3 regions of the Kitasatospora sp. NPDC023118 genome follow, and region 3 is predicted to be linked to each of the others. Evidence: riboswitches for the same ligand, from Rfam matches in the RefSeq annotation. Region 3 holds a riboswitch; each other region holds the start of a gene.
What was found. A riboswitch is a leader RNA that binds a small molecule or an ion and turns the genes downstream of it on or off. The one in region 3 is predicted to bind cobalamin.
Positions count from the first base shown of each region.

Region 1 (4,270 bases), on a different contig from region 3:
GTTCCCGGTCATCAGGCGGCTCCGGTCAGGCCGCGGGCGACGATGACGCGCATGATCTCGTTGGTTCCTTCCAGGATCTGGTGCACCCGCAGGTCGCGGACGATCTTCTCGATGCCGTACTCGGCGAGGTAGCCGTAGCCACCGTGCAGTTGGAGCGCCTGGTTGGCGACCTCGAAGCCGGTGTCGGTGGCGTGCCGTTTGGCCATCGCGCACAGCTGCGGTGCCCGTCGGTCGCCCCGGTCCAGGGCGGTCGCCGCGCGCCACACGAGCGCCCTCGCCGCCTCCAACTCCGTCGCCATGTCGGCAAGTCGGAACTGCAGCGCCTGGGCGTGCAGCAGTCGGGCCCCGAACGCCTCACGGTCGGCCAGATAGGCCACCGCGCGTTCCAACGCACTCTGGGCGCCGCCCAGCGAGCAGGCCGCGATGCCGAGCCGGCCGCCGTTGAGGCCACCCATGGCGATGCGGAAGCCCTCGCCCTCCGCTCCGAGCAGGCGGTCAGCGGGCAGCCGGACGCCGTCCAGCAGCACCTGCCGGGTCGGCTGGGCGTTCCAGCCCATCTTGTGCTCGTTCGGGCCGAAGGACAGCCCCCGGTCGTCGCGGTCCACGAGGAACGCGGAGACGCCGTCCGGCCCCGGGCCGCCGGTCCGCGCCATCACCACGTACACCTGGGACGTGCCCGCCCCGGAGATGAACTGCTTGACGCCGTCCAGCACCCACTGGTCGCCGTCGCGCACGGCCCGGGTGGTGAGCGCGGCGGCGTCGGAGCCGGCGCCGGGCTCGGTGAGGCAGTAACTGCCCAACTGTTCGGCGGTGCAGAGCGCCGGCAGCCAGCGGGCACGCTGCGTCTCGGTCCCGTAGCGGTCCACCATCCAGCCGACCATGTTGTGAATGGACAGGTAGGCGGCGATCGACGGGCAGCCGGTCGCGAGCGCCTCGAAGGCGACGACCCCGTCCAGTCGGGAGAGCCCCGATCCGCCGACGTCCTCGCGCACGTACACACCGGCCAGGCCCACGTCCGCTGCCTTGCGCAGCACGTCGACCGGGAAGTGCTTGTCCTGGTCCCATGCCACCGCGTGCGGGGCGAGGTACTCGTCGGCGAAGGCCCGGGTCGCCTCCGCGATGGCGCGCTGGTCCTCCGTCAGATCGCTTGCGTGCACCGTACTCATCCCATCGTCGGCATGGTGAAGCTCGCGCCCTCCTTGACCCCGGAGGGCCAGCGCGAGGTGACGGTGCGGGTGCGGGTGTAGAAGCGGATCGAGTCCGGGCCGTGCTGGTTGAGGTCGCCGAAGCCGGAGCGCTTCCAGCCGCCGAAGGTGTGGTACGCGATCGGCACTGGGATCGGCACGTTGACCCCGACCATGCCGGTGTTCACCCGGCGGGCGAAGTCCCGGGCGGTGTCGCCGTCCCGGGTGTAGATGGCCACGCCGTTGCCGAACTCGTGCTCACTCGGCAGCCGCAGCGCCTCCTCGTAGTCAGTGGCGCGGACCACGGTCAGGACCGGGCCGAAGATCTCCTCCCGGTAGATCCGCATGTCGGGTGTGACCCGGTCGAACAGCGAGGCGCCGAGGAAATAGCCCTCCTCGTGGCCGGGAAGGCGGAAGTCCCTTCCGTCCACGACGAGTTCGGCTCCCTCCTGGACCCCGAGGTCCAGGTAGCCGCGGACGCGCTCCAGGGCGTCGCGGCCGACCAGCGGACCGAAGTCGGCCGCCGGGTCGTCCGAGCGGCCGACCTTCAACGCGGCGATCCGCTCGACCAGCTTCGCCACCAGCGCGTCCGCGGTCTCGTCCCCCACCGGGACGGCGACCGAGATCGCCATGCAGCGTTCGCCGGCCGAGCCGTAGCCGGCGCCGATGAGGGCGTCGGCGGCCTGGTCGAGATCGGCATCCGGCATCACGATCATGTGGTTCTTCGCTCCGCCGAAGCACTGTGCGCGCTTGCCGCGCGCTGCCGCGGTCGCGTAGACGTACTGGGCGATCGGGGTCGAGCCGACGAATCCGAGCGCCTCGACCCGTGGGTCCTCCAGCAGCGTGTCCACGGCCTCCTTGTCGCCGTTGACGACGTTGAGCACGCCCGGGGGAAGCCCCGCTTCGAGGAAGAGCTCGGCCAGGCGCAGCGGCACCGAGGGGTCGCGCTCGGAGGGCTTGAGGACGAAGGCGTTGCCGCAGGCCAGCGCGGGCGCGGCCTTCCAGAGCGGGATCATCGCCGGGAAGTTGAACGGTGTGATGCCCGCGACCACGCCGAGTGGCTGGCGCATCGAGTACACGTCGATGCCGGTGCCGGCGTTGTCGCTGAACTCGCCCTTCAGCAGGTGCGGGATCCCGGCGGCGAACTCCACGACCTCCAGGCCGCGCTGGATGTCGCCGTGGGCGTCGGCCACGGTCTTGCCGTGCTCGGCGGACAGCAGCCGGGCCAGGTCCTCCTTCTCCTGCTCGACCAGCTGCAGGAAGCGCAGCAGCACCCGCGCCCGCCGCTGCGGGTTCCAGGCGGCCCACTCGGGCTGGGCCTGCGCGGCGTCGGCGATCACCGCCTCGACCTCGGCCCGGTCGGCCAGCGGCACCCGGGCCTGCACCCGGCCGGTGTTGGGGTCGTACACGTCGCCGAAACGGCCGGACGTCCCGGCGATGCGCTTGCCGCCGACGAAATGGGTCAGTTCACGGACCATCGGTTCCTTCTCTCATCGTGGATGGGGAGAGGAGGAATGGAGAGACCACCGCCACCGTCCGGGCACACGGTCGTGGGCGCCTACGGCAGTTCGGCGGTTGACGTCAGCGTCAGGGGCGGAGTTGTGCCCCGACGGTCAGCACGGCAGAGCAAGGGGCAGCGAAACGGGAAAGGCAGCCCGGAGTCATGCGTGTCGTCTCCATCCTCGTGGAAAACACGGACCACCCGCGGCCGGTATCCTGACTCCCGGATCCACGCCCGCCCCCAGGCCTTCCCGGCTGGCTGCCAGTGGCCGTCATCCACGAGGACGAACTCCCCGGTCACAGTGGCGGGACCGTGCCGGACTCACACCGGCTTCCCTGACACCGCGGACCTGGCATCGACCATATAGTTGGACGTCCTAGTAAGTCCAGAGGCCCGTGCACCGCGGCGCGCCCTGGGAATCCCCGCCACTGGCCCCCGTGGGCTTGCCCATCGGCCAGGGAGGCCCCGCCCCACCGGCGGCGCGGTGCCAACCAGCGACCCCGGATGCATCCCGCGTGCAGAGGAACCCCAGCCGACGCACGGCTGGGGTTCCTCTGCACGCGATGATCGATGGTCGGCGGGCGGGGCGTTCGTGCCGTGCCTCGCACGCCCGCGTGTCGGCCGGGCGCGCCCGATCGCCGTCGCCCCGGATCAGGTGGGTCAGCGTTGCAGGGTGAGGAGGCCCGGCCGCCAGGGGAGTTGGTCGTAGGGGCCGGTCGCGGTGGGGGACTTGCCCTGGTAGAGGAGCTGGAGGTTGCAGGGGTCGATGGTCATGGTCTGGTCGGGGTTGTTGCGGACCAGGTCGCCGTGGCTGATGTCGTTGGTCCAGGTGGCGCCGCTGTTGGCCTTGCCCGCGAACGGGTTGCTCTCGCTGGCGGCCTGCGGGGTCCAGGAACCGCTCAGGCTGGTGGCGGTGAACGAGCGGAAGTAGCGCTGCTCGTTCGCGCCGCGGGCTTCGACGATCATGAGGTACTGGTTCTGGCCCTGGACTTTGTAGACCTGGGGCGCCTCGAACAGGTTCTTCACGGTGTCGGTCATGACCGTGGTGTAGGAGGAGCCGAAGTTGCCGGGGAAGTTCCCGATCGGCATGCTCGCGCGGTAGATGCTGCCGTTGTCACCGGCGAAGAACAGGTACATGTTCTGGTCGTCGGCGATCAGGGTCTGGTCGATCGGGGCGGCGCCGGGGATGCCGCCGGTGAACAGCGGCTGCGGCGCGGACCAGCCGTTGGGGTTGGTCGGGTCGCTGGAGGTGCGGTAGATGAACGGCCACTGACCCCACTGGTACGCCAGCACCCAGATGTTCTTCGGCGCGAAGTAGAACAGGGTGGGCGCCACCGCGTTCTGGTTCATGCCGGTCTGGCCGGCCGAGGCCATGTCCGACCAGTTGGTGAAGGGAGCGAACGCCATCGAGCCGTACGACGACCCCGTGACGTTCGACGCGTAGACCAGGTGCTTGCCGTTGTAGACCACGTCGGTGAAGTCCTTCAGCGCACCCCACCCGTTCGCGGGCTGCGCCAGCGCACCCGTCGAGGACCAGCGGTACGTCGACGGCAGGGGACAGCTGCCGCCCGGCGGGGTCGACGTC
Region 1 covers NZ_JBVHHW010000014.1:140,645-144,914, forward strand. The annotation lists gene ACZ3UD_RS20100 (enoyl-CoA hydratase/isomerase family protein) at 1-12, opposite strand, end outside; gene ACZ3UD_RS20105 (acyl-CoA dehydrogenase family protein) at 12-1,166, opposite strand; gene ACZ3UD_RS20110 (CoA-acylating methylmalonate-semialdehyde dehydrogenase) at 1,163-2,662, opposite strand; cobalamin riboswitch at 2,874-3,066, opposite strand; gene ACZ3UD_RS20115 (non-reducing end alpha-L-arabinofuranosidase family hydrolase) at 3,346-4,270, opposite strand, start outside.
Region 1: another riboswitch for cobalamin. It lies ahead of ACZ3UD_RS20110 (CoA-acylating methylmalonate-semialdehyde dehydrogenase); the one in region 3 lies ahead of ACZ3UD_RS28775 (cobalamin biosynthesis protein).

Region 2 (4,270 bases), on a different contig from region 3:
CCCGGCGGCTGCGTCACTTCCGTCACCCCGTCCACCGGCGGCGGAACCGTCACCGCGCTCAACGGCACCGCCAACAGCGGCTCCTCCACCTGGAAGGTCAGCCTGGACGGCGCCACCGCCACGGCCGCCACCCGGGCCAGCACCGTCCACCTCGGCGACACCGTGTCGCTGCGCTACGGCAGCTGACCGCACGGGCGCGGCCGATCGCCGGTCGATCCGCGTCGGCACCGGACGAATCACGACGGCCCGGGGGCTCCGCGCCCGGGCCGCACAACAGGGGGATGGGTACCGATGAGTGCTTCCAGGTGGGCGGCGGGCTGCTTCGTCGCCCTGATCGCCGCCCTGGCCACTCAGGGCGGGCTGACGGAGAACGGACGCTTCTACCTCGCGTCGATCGTCCTCACCCTGCCCGTCGGGCTCGCCGTAACTGGCTGCCGTCTACCTCGTACGAGAGCTGCTGACCGAAGTCGGTGGGCTGTTCGCCGGGACGAGCCTGCCGGACGGCAATGAACCAGCGTGGCTGACCACTTCGGGAATCGTGGCCGACACCCTGCTGTTCACCGTGGCTGCGGTCGTCACTGTGCTGCTCGTCGGTCACCTCGTCCGACGACGGCAAGCGTCCCACGACGGATGAGCCCGGGACGCCGGCGCCCCGTCCTCCCTCATGGAGCCCGGGCGCCGGCTTGCCACGTGTCAGGGGGCCGTGATGCCCGGCTGGGCGCCGGCGCCGAACGACCAGCCCTCGACGTCGCCGGGCGCCGGGTTGTAGCTGCCCGCGCCCAGGCTGCTGTACGACCACGGTCCGCCGTGCTGGGCGTGCCAGTACGACCAGTAGGCGCTGCCGGTCGGGTTGGTGCAGGTGGCGGGCAGTGCGTTGATCTTGCAGACGAAGCCCGGGAAGCGGGGGTGGAAGGCGTACGAGAACCCGGCGCCGGTGAGCGCGGCGAGCCCGTTGGCGGGGTCGCCGGGGGCGCAGCCGGTCTCGATGCCGCCGCCGACGGCAGTGAAGTCGACCACGACGGTGACGCCGGTGGTGCCGTCGCAGGCGGCGGCCCGGGCCTGCGGGGCCTGGACGGCGGAGACGCCGAGCAGGCCGGCGGTGAGGGCCGCGGCCGCGGCGATCGACCCGAGCGTGCGGCGGGCCGGTCGGGCCGGGCTGGGGGTGTCGGTCATCGGAACTCTCCTCGTGGGATCAGGGGTTCGACGTGTCAGCGGGTGGCCGGGGCCGGGCAGGCCAGGGTGGGTGCGTCCGGGCGCGCCCCGGCGGCAGAGAGGGTGGCCAGCGGGGTGCCGGCCAGGCCGAGGACGGCCTGCGCGGTGGCCCGGGCGCCGTTGCCCGCGTTGAAGCCGGATGCGTCGTAGGCGACCGCGCCGCGCACCGCCGGGTCGGCGGAGCAGCCCTGCTGGAACTTCACCAGCCGGCTCCAGCCCTTGAGGCCGGCACCGAGGCGCCCACCGGCGAGCAGTGCCTGGGTGGCCAGGCCGGTGGTGTTGGCGTTGGAGGCGGTCGCCCCGGCGGCCGCGAAGCCGCCGTCGGCGTTCTGGTGGGAGGTCAGCCAGGTGAGGCCGGTGTCCGCCTTGGCGGTGCGGCCGGTGGCGGCGAGGGCTTGGGCGGCGAGCGCGGTGGCGTCGGGGTCACTGGTGCAGGTGGGCTGGCCGAAGGAGACCGGGTAACCGCCGTCCACGCACTGGCTGTTCGCCAGGAAGTCGACGGCCTCGGCGGGGGCGCCGCCGGGGGTGCGGTGCAGGGCGATCAGGGCGAGGGACTGGCCGAAGGCGTTGCTGTAGTCGCCCCACTGCGAGCGGTCGGAGAACCGTCCTTCGGCGGTCTGGAGCGAGCGCAGCCGGGCCGGCAGGTCGACGCCCCCGAAGGACGCCGGGTTCCCTCCGCGTACCTCGACGGCGAGCAGCAGCTTCGCGGTGGCGCTCGCGTAGGCCTCGGTGGTGCCGTCGCCCAGGTAACCGGAGATGATCTCGGGCTTCGCCAGCCAGGCGGTGGCCTTCGCGGCAGCCTCGTCGGAGCTGTGCGAGGCGGCGAACGCCAGCACGGCGTCGATGGTCAGGCCCTGGTCGGGGTAGGTGGTGCCGTTGAAGACGGACTCGAAGTGGTCGCCGTCCACGAGCTGGCGGGCCAGCCAGCCGCCCGCGGCGGCGTCGGGACGAACGGTCCGGGAGGACGTCGTGTCGGCGTGGGCGGCGGTCGCCACCGGGAGCGCGGTGGCGAGCGCCAGGGCGGGTATCGCGAGCAGACCGAGGGTGCGGCGGAGCGCGGGCATGGGTGCCTTTCCGGGCCTGGACGCAGGGGCCCGGAGGACGTCGGCAACACGCCGGGCAGCCCTCGGAGCTCCGGCCCGCAGACCACGACGGGAGGAGGGGACGACACATCCCCGCCGACGGGTACTCGGGCTCGCCACCGACATGACGTCGGCGGCCTACCGTTGCGGGTCAGCGCCGGACTCGGACCGGACTTCCCCCATCGACGGAGTCACAACGTGACGGCTCATCATGGCGAAACGGAAAAGATCGGGTCAAGGGATCGTGCGTCACATCACGGCGGACCCAACGAGGTTCGCCGGCACACCCCGCCTGTCGGACGGGACCGCAGCGGAGCGGGCGGCAGAATGCCTCCCATGCGGCACATCCTCGTCATCGGCATCGGCGCGGGCGACCCCGACCACCTCACCCTGCAGGCGGTCAAGGCGCTCGCCCGCACGGACGTCTTCTTCATCCTCGACAAGAGCGAGGAACGGCAGGACCTGATCCGACTGCGTCGCCGGATCCTGACCGAACACGGGCAGCCCGGACATCGCGTGGTCGAGGTGCCGGACACGGAGCGGGACCGCACCACCCCCGCGTACGCGGCAGCCGTGGACGACTGGCGCGGCCGCCGTGCCGACCTGGTCGAGCGGCTGGTCGCCGAACACCTCGGCGAGGGCGAGACGGGGGCGTTCCTGGTCTGGGGCGACCCGAGCCTCTACGACAGCGTCATCGCCGTGGTGGCCGACGTCCGGGCCCGGGGGACCGTCGCGTTCGACTACGAGGTGATCCCGGGCATCAGCAGCGTCTCCGCGCTCGCCGCCCGTCACCGCACCACGCTGACCCGGGTCGGCCGCCCGGTCCAGATCACCACCGGCCGCCGCCTGGCCGAAGGCTTCCCCGACGGCGTGGACGACGTGGTGGTGATGCTCGACGGCCGGGCGGCCTTCACCGAGATCGACCCGGAGGGGCTGGAGATCCACTACGGCGCCTACCTCGGCACCCCTGACGAGATCCTCGTCGCCGGCCCGCTCGCCGAGGCCGCCCCGCGGATCCGCGAGCTGCGCGAGCGGGCCCGCAAGCGCAAGGGCTGGATCATGGACACCTACCTGCTCCGGCGGTCGGAGAGCTGACGGGCGGTGCGCCGCCCCGGACGAAGGGCGGCGCACCGCGGGTGCCGTCAGCGGTTGTGGAACTCCGGCGGGCGCTTCTCCGCGAAGGCCGCCATGCCCTCCTTCTGATCAGCCGTCGCGAAGGTGGCGTGGAAGAGGCGGCGTTCGAAGCGGACGCCCTCGGCGAGGGTCGTCTCGTACGACCGGTTGACGGCCTCCTTGAGCATGATCGCCGCCGGGGTGGACATCGCCGCGACGGTCTCGGCGGTGGCCAGGGCCTCGGCCAGCAGCTGGTCGGCGGGGACGATGCGGGAGACCAGGCCGGCCCGCTCGGCCTCCTCGGCGCCCATCATCCGGCCGGTCAGGCACAGCTCCATCGCCTTCGCCTTGCCGACCGCCCGGGTCAGCCGCTGCGAGCCGCCGATGCCCGGGATGACGCCGAGCTTGATCTCCGGCTGTCCGAACTTCGCGGTGTCCGCCGCCAGCAGGATGTCGCACATCATCGCCAGCTCGCAGCCGCCGCCCAGCGCGTAGCCGGCGACGGCCGCGACGACCGGCTTGCGCAGGGTGGCGAAGCGGTCCCAGGCGGCGAACCAGTCGCCGAGGTAGGCGTCGACGAACTCGAGGGGCTGCATCTCCTTGATGTCGGCGCCGGCCGCGAAGGCCTTGTCCGAGCCGGTAACCACCAGACAGCCGATGTCCGGGTCCCGGTCGAAGTCCGTTGCCGCCGCGACGACTTCGTTCATCAGGAGCGTGTTGAGCGCGTTGAGCGCCTTCGGCCGGTCGAGCGTGATCAGCCCCACCCGTCCCTTGCGCTCGACCAGGATCGTCTCGTAACCGGTCACTTGCCGCCCTCCCTCAAAGTGGTGATGATCGCCGAGAAGTCCAGGCCCGCACCCTCG
Region 2 covers NZ_JBVHHW010000014.1:134,490-138,759, forward strand. The annotation lists gene ACZ3UD_RS20070 (prenyltransferase/squalene oxidase repeat-containing protein) at 1-186, shown strand, start outside; gene ACZ3UD_RS20075 (flagellar hook-length control protein FliK) at 694-1,173, opposite strand; gene ACZ3UD_RS20080 (peptidase) at 1,209-2,276, opposite strand; cobalamin riboswitch at 2,376-2,496, opposite strand; gene cobF (precorrin-6A synthase (deacetylating)) at 2,631-3,389, shown strand; gene ACZ3UD_RS20090 (enoyl-CoA hydratase) at 3,437-4,213, opposite strand; gene mmsB (3-hydroxyisobutyrate dehydrogenase) at 4,210-4,270, opposite strand, start outside.
Region 2: another riboswitch for cobalamin. It lies ahead of ACZ3UD_RS20080 (peptidase); the one in region 3 lies ahead of ACZ3UD_RS28775 (cobalamin biosynthesis protein).

Region 3 (4,270 bases):
AGCGCCGGCTCCAGGCCGCGTTCGCGCAGCCAGGCGAGGTCCGCCACGGTGGCCCGGGTGCCGGGCAGCACCACCAGGTCGGCGTCGGCCAGCTCCTCCGGCCGGGTCGCCCAGCGCACCAGCACGCCCGGCTCCTGCGCCAGCGCGTCCACGTCGGTGAAGTTGGACAGCCGGGGGAAGCGCACCACGGCCACCCGCAGCACGTCCGCCCCGAGCGGCCCGCGGCCGTCGACGCGGTCCACCACCGTGGACAGGTCGAGCGAGTCCTCGGCGTCCAGCCACAGGCCCGGCAGCATCGGCAGCGTGCCCAGCACCGGACGGCCGGTCAGCTCGTGCAGCATCTCCAGCCCGGGCGCCAGCAGCCGCGCGTCGCCGCGGAACTTGTTGACGAACCAGCCCGCCACATGCCGCTGGTCCTCGGCCGACAGCAGCGCCAGCGTCCCGTACATCGCGGCGAAGACCCCGCCGCGGTCGATGTCGCCGACCACCACGACGGGCAGTCCGGCGGCCGTGGCCAGGCCCATGTTGGCGATGTCCCGGTCGCGCAGGTTGATCTCGGCGGGCGAGCCCGCGCCCTCGCAGACCACCACGTCGAAGCGGCGGCGCAGGTCCGCCAGGCACTCCAGGGAGCGTTCCAGCAGGACGGGCTTGCGCTCCCGGTAGTCCAGTGCGCCCACCTCGGCCACCGGCCTGCCGAGCAGCACCACCTGGCTGCGGCCGTCCGCGCCGGGCTTGAGCAGCACCGGGTTCATCGCCGCCTCCGGCTCCACCCGGGCGGCCTGCGCCTGCATCGCCTGGGCGCGGCCGATCTCGGCGCCGTCGGCGGTGACGAAGGAGTTCAGCGACATGTTCTGCGCCTTGAACGGCGCGACCCGCACGCCCTGGCGGGCCAGCCAGCGGCAGATCCCGGCCGTCACCACGCTCTTGCCCGCGTCCGAGGTCGTCCCGGCGACCAGCAGCGCGTTCGTCATGCCCCACCCCTCTTCATCAGGAGCCGCAGCAGGACGTGCCCCGCGACCGTCGTACCCAGCGCCAGCGCGCCCACCCGCCGGGACAGCGTGCAGGCCCGCTCGATGTCGTCCACCGTCACCGGCCGCAACTCCGCGCCCAGCACCGGCCGGTGCTCCACCCGCTCACGTGGCTCCGCACCCGCCTCCGGGCGCTCGTGATCCGGTGCCGACGTTCGCCCTCCCTGCCCGCCCTCGGGCAGGAGGGGCCCACTCTCCGGCACTCGCCGCGCTCGCTCGTCGTTCGTCGCCTTCGGCACCGGCGCGCCCTTCGGCTCGTGCGGGTACCGGAGCGTCCCGCCCAGCCGGACGCCCACCGCGCCGGCGAAGGCCGACTCGGCCTGGCCCGCGTTCGGGCTCGGGTGCGCGGAGCCGTCCCGCCGCCAGACCCGCCAGGCGGTCCGGGGCTCGGGTGCGGCGGCCACCGTCAGCAGCGCGGTGAGCCGGGCGCCCGGCCAGCCGGCCACGTCGTCCAGCCGGGCCGAGGCCCAGCCGAAGCGGGCGTAGCGGGGCGAGCGGTGGCCCACCATCGCGTCCAGGGTGTTCACCGCGCGGAAGGCGAGCAGGCCCGGCGTGCCCGCCAGGGCGCCCCAGGTCAGCGCGTTCACCACGGCGTCGGCGGTGTTCTCGGCCACCGACTCGACCACGGCCCGGGCGATCTGCTGTCCGTCGAGCGCGCTCGGGTCCCGCCCGCACAGGTGCGGCAGCCGTTCCCGGGCGGCCGTCAGATCGCCCGCGGCGAGGGAGCGGCCGATGGTGCGCGCCTCCCGCGTCAGCGAGGTGCCGCCGAGCACCGTCCAGGTCGCCGCTGCGGCCAGTGCCGCCCGTCCCAGCGGACGGCGTCCCACCGTACGGTCCAGGGCCAGCGCACCCGCCGCGACCGCGCCCGCGCACAGCGCCGTGTACACCGCCCCGGCCGTGCGGTCGTCGCGCCACAGGCGCCGTTCGAGGCGGGTCGCGGCGCTGCCGAAGAGCGCGACGGGGTGGCCGCGGCGGGGGTCGGCGAAGTGGGCGTCGACGGCGTAGCCCGCGACGGCGCCCAGCGCGAAGGCGGCGGCGCGGGTCAGCGGGCGCACGGCGGTGGGCAGCTCGGGGTCCGACGGGGCGGGGCAGGCTGCATCGCGTGCGTGTCCTCACTCAGGGTCCGCGCCCTGGATCGACGTACCGGGGGCGAGAGTCTCCTGGCTTCCGGGTCGGACGCACCCCCGGGCCTTCCAGCGGCTTCTGACGGCCCGCCGTGGCACTTCCGAGCGTGCTCCCCGGTGACAGTGGCGGGACCGCGCCGGACTCGCACCGGCTTCCTCTCCATGCCTCCGTTTGGCGCAAGGATCCCATCACGCGGCCGATCCACGCGTCAACCGAGGTCACGGAGGGGTTGGTCACACGGCGGCCACACGTTGGCCACACGGCGGCCGGGTGTCGTCACTGTGCGATCGCCCAGCGCGGCGCAGGGCCCGTCAGTCCCGCTTCGTGCGTTCTGGGGCTGGGGCCGCGCCGAGGGCCGCGCCTACCGTTCGGTGCCATGCGCCGCAGAAAGACCCCCGCCGCCGCCCCGCCCCCGGTGCCGTTCTCGCCCGAGGCCGCCCGCGCCCACCGGGTCGGCCTCGGCCTGACACCCGAACAGGTCGCCGAGGGCATGGCCGCCCACGGCGTACGGCTGCTGTTCGGCCACGTCCTCGCGTGGGAGAACGGCGACCTGCGGCCGGGCGAGGCCGAGCTCATCGCCCTTGCCCGCGCCCTCTGGTGCCCCGCCGCCGACCTGATGGGCGCCCGCCCGACGCGCCTGCGGGACCACCGCATCGCCCGCGAACTCGGCCAGGAGGCCGTGGCCGAACGCGTCGGCATGTCCCTGCCCGCCTACCAGCAGGCCGAACTGACCGGCCACTGGGACGGCGACCCGGACCAGACCCACGCCCTCGCCCAGGTCCTCGGCCTGCGGCTGACCGAGCTGGTCGAGGCCACCGGCCGCGCCGAGGCCCTGGACCGGCTGCTGCGCCAGTGCGTCGGCGGCCGCTGGCAGCCCCACCTCCGCGCCCTCGCCCGCCTCGTCCCCGTCCCCGAGCCGGACCTCGCAGCCGTCCTCCCCGTCCTCCAGCAGGAGCACCACGTCCCCACCCACTGGGGCACGCCCAGCGTGCCCCGCACCCCCGCCCCTCCGCTCACCCCTCGGTTCTGGCAGCTCCTCGCGGCCCAGCCGACGGCCGTTCCGGTCTGACGCTCCTCTTCCTCCCCGTGCCCCGGACGGCCCAGCCCGGTGGCCGGGGGTACGCGGCCCCGGTGAACTGGTGTACGAACACCGTCCGGTCCGTGGAACAGAGCGGGGAACGATATGCGTTGGCGAACCGCAGCGGTCGTGGCGGCCGCCGCCGTCGGGGCCGGGGCCGTCGTCCTGGTGATCGGCCGCCGGGCCTCCGAGCGGATGGTCCGTCCGGGGGCCGGGCCGGGCGCGGGGCCGGGGGCGGCCGTACAGGAGTCCGGGGCCATCCTGGTGCAGAGCCTCGCCGCCGGGCGGGTCACCTTCACCCGCCGCCCCGAGAGCCTGCGGCGCGGCCGCTGGGCCGTCGAGTGGGAGGACGGCGGGCACGCGGTGGTCGAGGAGATCCTGCACAGCGACGAGCGGGGCGTCACCCGGCGACTCGTCCGCGCCGACCGGGGCACCCTCGCGCCCGGCACCGAGGTGCGCTTCACCCCCCGCGTGCTGCTCGGCGACCCCACCGAGGCGCTCGGCCTGGCCTTCAGCGACACCAGCGCCGACGGCGAGCTGGGCGCCCTCCCGGCCTGGCACCTCGACGGCAAGCGCGGCACCTGGGTGATCCTCGTCCACGGCACCGAGGCGGACCGTCAGCAGACCCTTCCGGTCCTGCCCGTCCTCGACCGCCTCGGCCTGCCCGTCCTCGCCGTCACCTACCGCGGCGACGCGGGCGCCCCCGCCTCCCCGGACGGGTTGAGCCACTTCGGCGCGACCGAGTGGCGCGACGTCGAGTCGGCGATACGGCTGGCGCTCGACCACGGTGCGGGCCGGGTGATCCTGTACGGCTGGTCGCTGGGCGCCACCATGGTCCTGCACACGGCGGCCCGCTCCGCGTGGGCGCACGCCATCAGCGGGCTGATCCTCGACTCGCCCGTCCTCGACCTGCCCGCCTCCGCCCGCCGCGACGCCGCCCGGGCCGGCTTCACGGGCGTCGCCGCCGAGCTGGGCGCCCTGGCCGCCGAGGGCCGCACCGGCGTCGACCTCGCCGACTTCGCGCGGCTCGCCGGGGGCG
Region 3 covers NZ_JBVHHW010000026.1:77,417-81,686, reverse strand. The annotation lists gene ACZ3UD_RS28780 (cobyric acid synthase) at 1-971, opposite strand, end outside; gene ACZ3UD_RS28775 (cobalamin biosynthesis protein) at 968-2,074, opposite strand; cobalamin riboswitch at 2,183-2,310, opposite strand; gene ACZ3UD_RS28770 (helix-turn-helix domain-containing protein) at 2,530-3,222, shown strand; gene ACZ3UD_RS28765 (alpha/beta hydrolase family protein) at 3,337-4,270, shown strand, end outside.